Regions from separate parts of the Halanaerobaculum tunisiense genome, predicted to be linked through region 1. Evidence: riboswitches for the same ligand, from Rfam matches in the RefSeq annotation. Region 1 holds a riboswitch; the other holds the start of a gene.
What was found. Region 1 has a riboswitch for ZMP and ZTP ahead of ACYQ3D_RS11225 (formate--tetrahydrofolate ligase). Riboswitches for the same ligand answer to the same signal wherever they lie in the genome.
Positions count from the first base shown of each region.

Region 2: it holds a riboswitch for ZMP and ZTP, as region 1 does, so the genes downstream of both, pflB (formate C-acetyltransferase) here and ACYQ3D_RS11225 (formate--tetrahydrofolate ligase) in region 1, are expected to answer to the same signal.

Region 1 is NZ_BAAHYI010000014.1:44,541-48,985, reverse strand. It holds gene ACYQ3D_RS11225 (formate--tetrahydrofolate ligase) at 100-1,767, opposite strand; ZMP/ZTP riboswitch at 1,874-1,964, opposite strand; gene ftsH (ATP-dependent zinc metalloprotease FtsH) at 1,981-3,840, opposite strand; gene hpt (hypoxanthine phosphoribosyltransferase) at 3,948-4,445, opposite strand, start outside.
Region 2 is NZ_BAAHYI010000002.1:45,157-49,601, forward strand. It holds gene purB (adenylosuccinate lyase) at 1-460, shown strand, start outside; gene ACYQ3D_RS01860 (adenylosuccinate synthase) at 860-2,146, shown strand; ZMP/ZTP riboswitch at 2,202-2,288, shown strand; gene pflB (formate C-acetyltransferase) at 2,404-4,445, shown strand, end outside.

The DNA of each region.
Region 1 (4,445 bases):
TACTAATTCAAAGTTAAATTTGCAAGTTAAATATCAATAATACTACACTTTAAATCTATAGGTGAATAACTAGGGAGGTAGCTACCTCCCTAGAAAAGATTAAAATAAACCACTAATCTTTCCCTCAGCATCAATATCTATATCTTGAGCAGAAGGTTCTTGCGGCAGACCAGGCATGGTTAATACATCTCCAGTTAAAGCTACTAAAAATCCAGCTCCAGCTGACACATTAACTTCTCTCACAGTTACTGTAAAGCCCATTGGTCTCCCTTTCAGTGCTGGATCATCAGATAAAGAAGCTGGCGTTTTAGCCATACAAATTGGTAACTCATCAAATCCAGCTGTGATTAATTGCTTAATATTCTCTTTAGCTTGAGCAGTAAAGTTAACTTCAGCTGCACCATATATCTCGGTCGCTATCTGTTCAATCTTTTCCTCAATTGAATCCTCAGTAGAATACAATAACTCAAAATCACTTGGTTCTTTAACCAATTTTAGCACTTTATTAGCTAAGTCAATTCCACCTTGACCACCTTTTTCCCATACTTGAGAAATAGCAACTTCGACACCTAATTCTTGACAACGTTCTTTAATTAACTCAATCTCTGCTGCAGTATCAGTTACAAATTCATTAATTGCTACCACTAATGGAGCCCCAAACTTATTAACATTTTCAATGTGTTTCTCTAAATTCTCTAAGCCAGCAGCTAAAGCATTAAGATTTTCTTCTTCCAAATTATCTTTATCTACCCCACCATGCATCTTTAAAGCCCTAGCAGTAGCTACTAATACCACTGCATCAGGTTCTAAATCAGCATGTCGACACTTAATGTTAAAGAACTTCTCTGCTCCTAAGTCTGCTCCAAAACCAGCCTCAGTTACTACATAATCAGCTGAATGTAAAGCTAATTTAGTTGCCATAATACTATTACAACCATGAGCAATATTAGCAAAAGGACCTCCGTGAATAAAAGCAGGTGTATTCTCTAAAGTTTGCACTAAATTAGGTTTAAGTGCATCCTTTAATAAAGCAGCCATAGCTCCTTCCACTTCTAGTTCTTTAACTGTAATAGGTTGATCATCATAATTATAACCAATAATAATTTCTCCTAATCGTTCCTTAAGATCAATTATGTCTTCAGCTAAACAAAGGATAGCCATTACTTCTGAAGCAACAGTAATCATATAACCATCTTCTCTAGTTTGACCATTTTTATCTCCAATACCTACTACAATCTCTCTTAAAGCACGATCATTCATATCAACAACTCGCTTGAGCAATACCTGATTAGGATCCAAATTAAGTTGATTACCCTGTTTAATATGATTATCAATAGTAGCAGCTAATAAATTATGAGCTACTCCAATAGCATGAATATCTCCTGTGAAATGAAGGTTAATATCTTCCATTGGTACAACCTGAGAGTATCCGCCTCCTGCTGCGCCACCTTTAATTCCCATACAAGGTCCTAAAGAAGGTTCTCTAAGAGCAACAGCTACATTTTTATCCAACTGATTTAAAGCTTGCCCTAAACCTACAGTTGTAGTTGATTTTCCTTCTCCGGCTGGAGTAGGATTAATTGCAGTAGTTAAAATTAATTTTCCTGCCTCTTCTTCCTCTAGTAAGCGATTATAAGTATCCAACTTAACTTTAGCCTTATCAGTACCATATAACTCAATATCTTCTTCAGCTAAACCTAATTGACTAGCAACTTCTGTAATTGGTTCCATCTCACATTCTTGCGCAATCTCAATATCACTCTTCATTATTATCCCTCCTAAAATATACTTTGATCTTGTTAGTTAAAATTATACTTGATTACTAAAAAAATGTCCAAATAAAAAACCGCCTGAACAGATAGTAATTTAGAGTACTATCTGCCCAGGCGGTCGGCATTTGATTTCTATTCATCATGTTCCCTGATGGTTAATTCCATCTTGACTCGCCAGTTACATAATGACTTTTATTAAGTTTAAAAGTTACTCTTCTGCCAGGTCTTGCTCTTTATCTTCTTCATCATCCTCATCATCATAAAAATCTGGTTTATACTCAGTAATAATCTCTTTAATATCGTCTTTTTCTAAAGTCTCTTTTTCTTTAAGAGCAGCTACCATATCTTCTACTAGCTCACTATTCTCATTTAAAACATCTGTAGCTCGTTGATAACAACTCTCTACTAATTGTCTAATTTCATCATCAATCATAGCTGCAACTTCTTCACTATAATTGCGACTTTTAGAAATATCTCTACCTAAAAATACTTGTTCATTATGTTTCTTTCCTAAACTCAATGGGCCAAGTTTATCACTCATACCATAATCTGTTACCATTCTCCGAACAATCTTAGTAGCTCGTTCTAAATCATTTTGAGCTCCTGTACTAATATCATCTAAAAAGATTTCCTCAGCTACTCTTCCACCTAGTAAAGAAGCTACTTTATCCTGTAATTCACCCTTAGTAATAAAGCTTTTATCCTCTTCTGGTAGATTAATAGTAAATCCACCTGCTCTACCTCGCGGAATAATAGTTACTTTATGAGTTGGGTCAGCTTCTTCTAGTAATTCACCTAGTAAAGCATGACCAGATTCATGGTAAGAAACTATATTCTTTTCTTTATCACTAATTACTTTACTCTTTCGCTTAGGACCGGCAATAACTCTATCAATAGAATCGTCAAACTCTCTCATGCCAATTTCATCTTTATCACGACGTGCTGCTAAAATAGCAGCCTCATTAGCTAGATTCTCTAAATCAGCTCCTGTAAACCCAGGAGTTCTACGGGCTAATACGTCAGTCTCTACATCATCCTCTAGCGGTTTTTCTTCAATATGAATTTCTAGAATACCTTTTCTAGCTTTATAGTCTGGCTTTCCTACTGGAACCTGTCTATCAAATCGACCTGGTCTTAATAAAGCTTTATCTAATACATCAGGACGGTTAGTAGCTCCCATAACAATAATACCTTGGTTGGGCTCAAAACCGTCCATTTCAGTTAATAACTGGTTTAAAGTTTGCTCACGTTCATCATTTCCGCCACCCACACCAGCACCACGTTGGCGACCAACGGCATCTAATTCATCGATAAATATAATACATGGAGAATTCTCTTTACCTTGTTCAAACAAGTCTCTAACTCTAGAAGCACCAACACCAACAAACATCTCGACAAAATCAGAACCACTAATAAAGAAGAAGGGAACTCCTGCTTCTCCAGATACAGCTCTAGCCATTAATGTCTTACCTGTACCTGGTGGCCCTAGTAATAGCACTCCCTTAGGAACTTCTGCACCTAACTTAGAAAACTTATCTGGCTCTTTTAAGAATTCAACAACTTCCTGTAACTCTTCTTTAACTTCTTCATAATTAGCTACATCATCAAAGGTAACATCAGTCTCCCCTTTTTTATGTAACTGAGCCTTATTTTCTCCAAAAGACATCATCTTCTTGCCGCCACCTTGCATTCGATTCATAATAAATATCCAGGCAGCAATTAAGATCACCGTTGGTAATAAATAGGCAAATATCCCTGTCCACCATGGAGGTTCAGGTTCAGGTTTAGTCTCAATATCTACATTATTCTCTCGTAACAAACCTTCTATTTTTTCAATCGTGCCAGGAACATTTATTTCAAACTCTTGACCACTTGTTAATTTCCCCTCTATTAAATTTTCACCTACAATTGTAACTTCTTGTACCTTACCAGCCTCAACTTGATTAATAAACTGGCTATAAGATAGTTGCTGCTGTTGTTGATTAGGAGCAATAATATATTGAGCTATTAGAACTCCAATAGCAATAATAATCAAATAAAATCCAATACTCTTTGAAAACTTCTTCAACTAACAATCCTCCTCCCTAAAACTAAATCCAGATTTGAATTTTTATATAATCCCGCGATTATATATTATACCATACTTTATCAATTATAGCAAACTGAGCCTATTAATTATTCTTCTTGGTATAAACTCGGCTGCGGTACAAAAATATATGGGATATTCCGATACTGTTCCTGATAATCCAGACCATAACCTACTACAAATCTATCTGGAATCTCAAAACCATTCCAATCCACCTTAACTTCTTTTTCAGTTCGTCGAGCAGGCTTATCAAGCAAAGTACAGATATTAACACTGGCAGGTTTTCTAGTTTCTAACATTTCAATCACGTGTTTTAGAGTTAAACCAGTATCAATAATATCTTCCGCAATTAAAATATGCTTGCCCTCAATACTTTCCTCTAAGTCCTTAATAATTCGCACATCTCCTGTTGAGGTAGTGCCTCCTTCATAACTTGTAACATCCATAAAATCAAGCACTACTGGTAGCTTAACCTCTCTAGCTAAATCAGCCATAAATAAAAAGCCACCCCGGAGAATACAAACCATTATTATATCATCATCTTGATCATAATATTCAGTTATTTGGGCCCCTAATTCTTTAATCCG
Region 2 (4,445 bases), on a different contig from region 1:
ATTATCGCGAGTAGTTAAGTCCAATGCGCAGACTGGTTTTGATAATGTTAACTTATGGCATGAGCGGGATTTAACTCATTCTTCTGCTGAAAGAGTTGTTTTACCTGATAGTAGTATTCTAGTTGATTATATGTTGACTAAATTTACTGAGGTAATTAATAACTTAGGAGTTCACGAAGCTAATATGGAAGCTAATTTAGCGGAGACAAAAGGACTTATCTTCTCCCAAAAGGTAATGTTAACTTTAGTAGATCAGGGATTACTTAGAGATGATGCTTATGAAATTGTTCAGCGGAATGCTATGCAAGCTTGGGAGACTGATCAACACTTTAAAGATTTACTATTAGCAGATGAGGAACTAAGAGAGCATTTGAGTGAACAGGAAGTAGAAGAAATATTTGATTATAGTTATCATTTACAAAATATAGATACTATTTATCAGCGACTAGGGTTAGAATAATAGTAATTGAGAATTTAAAATGAATAATTTACAATCACAAATAAATAATATTTGTTTGTAAAAGGGAAGTAATATTGATATAATACTTCACTTTTTAATAAAAATTAATCAACTATTTCGGAAAAGCTACTTAGTAGCTTTTTTCCGAGTAACTTTTGTTGAAATACAAAAGTTACCAAAAGATTTCAAGGGAGAACAATCAATGTTTTCTACCATTAAAAGATTTTTATACAATTAAAATAATTAAAGGTCATACATTACTGATTTATTTTAATCACAGGGTACTGACCTAGTAGTTTTTGAATTTAAAGCTTTTGGCACATAGCTCACAGCAGACGACAGATAGCTGTGGCACGAAAGTGCCACTTTTGTAAATTGCTTTTAATAGGAGGCTAACAAATGGGAACAACAGTGGTAATAGGAACACAATGGGGCGATGAAGGTAAAGGTAAACTGACAGATTTGATCTCTGAGGATGCAGATCTGGTAGTCCGCTACCAAGGTGGTAATAATGCTGGCCATACTGTAGTAGTAGAAGATACAGAATATAAACTACACCTGATTCCATCTGGGGTGTTATATGAAGATACTACCTGCGTAATCGGAAATGGAGTAGTAGTTGATCCTCAAGTATTGATTGAGGAGTTAGATTATCTGGCAGATAAAGGAGTTGAGGTAACTAATCTGTATATCAGCTCTAAAGCTCACTTGATTATGCCGTACCATAAAATGTTGGATCAAGCTGAGGAAGTAAGAAAAGGTAATGATAAAATTGGGACAACTGGTAAGGGGATTGGCCCGGTTTATAAAGATAAGATTGGTAGGTTAGGAATTAGAGTAGAGGATTTATTAGACCAAGAGCAATTTACTGCTAAAGTGGAGGAAGCTGTTGAGTTAAAGAATTTAATTCTAGATAAGGTGTACGGACTAGATACTTTGGATGCTACTGAGATTATTGAGGAGTATTTAGGCTATGCTCAACAGATCAAAGATTATGTAGCTGATACTTCTGTATTGGTTAATCAAGCAATAGATAATGGGCAAGCTGTCTTATTTGAAGGAGCGCAAGGGACTTTATTGGATATTGATCATGGAACTTATCCGTATGTTACATCTTCTAATCCAACTGCTGGAGGAGTCTGTAATGGAGTAGGAGTTGGCCCTACTAAATTAGATCAGGCCCTTGGTGTTGTTAAAGCTTATACGACTCGAGTAGGAGAAGGGCCCTTTCCTACTGAATTGACGGAGGCTACAGGAGAGCAGCTAAGAGAAAAAGGAGCTGAATTTGGTACTACAACAGGCCGACCGAGACGCTGTGGTTGGTTTGATGCAGTTATTGTAAAGTATGCTGCTAGAGTAAATGGCTTAACTAGTTTAGCTGTTACTAAGTTAGATGTACTAGATGGATTAGAAGAAATTAAAATTTGTACTGGTTATCGCTACCAGGGAGAATTATTAACAGAGTTCCCTACTAATCATAAGATTTTACAAGAGTGTACTCCAGTGTACGAAACTCTACCTGGTTGGCAGGAGGATACTTCCCAAATTAAAGAGTATGATAATCTACCTGCTAATGCTCAACAATATTTAGCACGGATTTGTGAATTGACAGGTGTGAAATTAGGAGTTTTATCAGTTGGCCCTAAACGATCGGAGACAATGATATTAGATAACTTGTTAGAATAGTTGATATTGACAACTGGTTGTTTATCTGGTATTATAGAGTTACAAAATAGAATAGATAGGATTATATGACTGGCGGAAGAACATGGAACTAACCATGGGGGAGTATAATCCTGAGAATAAATCGCCCGCCTGGATAGCAGTTATGTTATCCAGGCGGGTTTTTGTTATTTAATCTTGGTAATAATGTGAAAATTTCATGTTTTCAATTAGCTTATCTAATAATAGATGCTGAGTACTAAAAAAAAGGGGGCTTACTAATGAAACAAGAAGATTTTGAGTCAGGAAAATGGGAAGAGGAAATTGAGGTTAGAAATTTTGTTCAACAAAATTATACTCCTTACGAGGGAGATGATTCTTTTTTAGCCGGGCCAACTGAACGGACAGAAAAATTATGGGAGGAGTGCAGTGATCTATTATGGCAAGAGATTGAAAATGATGGAGTCTTGGATGTTGATGTGGAGACTGTATCTGATATAGATGCCTATGATGCTGGTTACATTGATCAGGAGTTAGAAAAAATTGTAGGATTACAGAGTGATGAACCACTTAAGAGAACCTTAAACACGTATGGCGGTATTCGTATGGCTCGTCAAGCTGCTGAAGCTTATGGTTATGAAGTCGATGAGGAGATTGATGAGATTTTTACTAAGTACCGGAAGACACATAATGATGGTGTTTATGATGTCTACACACCTGAATTAAGAGAAATTAGACGTTCGGGAGTGATTACTGGTCTGCCTGATGCTTATGGTCGGGGTAGAATCATTGGTGATTATCGCCGGATTGCTTTATACGGAATTGATCAGTTGATTGCGGATAAAAAGCAGGATATTGCTGATTTGCCGACGCAGATGACGGAAGAAAATGTTCGCTTGCGAGAAGAATTAAGCGAACAAATTGATGGGTTAGAAAAGTTAAAAGATCTAGGAAAGACCTATAATCTTGATCTATCTCGGCCGGCTGAAAATGCCCGCGAAGCTATCCAGTGGACATATATGGGTTATTTAGCCTCTATTCAAGAAAATAATGGAGCAGCTATGTCCTTTGGACGAGTGGCTGAATTCTTTGACATTTACATTGAACGAGATATTGCAGCTGGAGAGTTAACTGAAGCAGAAGCACAAGAGTTAATTGATGATTTTGTAATTAAGTTAAGATTAGCTCGGCAGTTAAGAACTCCAGATTATAATGAATTATTTAGTGGTGATCCAATGTGGATTACTATTGTCTTAGGTGGAATGGGGATTGATAGTCGACCATTAGTCTCTAAGACAAGCTTTAGATTACTAAATACCCTTTATAATCTTGGGCCAGCCCCAGAACCTAATTTAACTGTTTTATGGTCCGAGAATCTCCCGCGAGGATTCAAAGAATTCTGCACTAAAGTATCTAAGGATACAAGTTCTATCCAGTATGAAAATGATGATTTAATGCGGGAAAAATTTGGTGATGATTACTCTATTTCTTGCTGTGTATCTGCAATGAGAACTGGTAAGGAAATGCTATTCTTTGGAGCTCGTTGTAACTTACCAAAGACATTATTATACTCCTTAAATGGGGGCCGAGATGAAGTAAGTGGTGTCCAAGTTGGCCCTGAGATTGCTCCTTACCAAGGTGATGTTCTGGAATTTGAGGCAGTGATGAATAAGTTTGATACTTTCTTAGATTGGTTAGTAGAAAAATATGTAGATGCTTTAAATATTATTCACTATATGCATGATAAGTATGCTTATGAGCGAGTTCAGATGGCCCTACATGATACAGATGTAGAGCGCATAATGGGCTTTGGAGTAGCTGGGCTATCAATTATTGCTGATTCTTTAAGTGCTATTAAGTATGCTACAGTTAAACCAATTAAGAATGAAGAGGGGCTAATTACTGATTTTGAGATCGAAGGTGACTTCCCTAAGTTCGGTAATGATGATGACCGAGTAGATGAGTTAGCAGCTGATTTTGTAAAAAGATTTATGACTAAGCTAGAAGAGCATGAATTATATCGGGATGCTAAGCATTCTTTATCTATCTTAACTATCACTTCTAATGTTGTCTATGGTAAGAAGACCGGCGCTACTCCTGATGGCAGAGAAGCAGGAGAACCATTTGCTCCGGGAGCTAATCCAATGCATGGTCGTGATACTTCTGGTGCTATGGCTTCTTTAAATTCTGTAGCTAAATTACCATATGACTACTGCCAAGATGGTATCTCTAATACTTTTTCTATTGTTCCGCAAGCATTAGGTTCAGCTGAAGCAAGTCAGGTGGATAATTTGACTTCTATCCTAGATGGTTACTTTAGTCA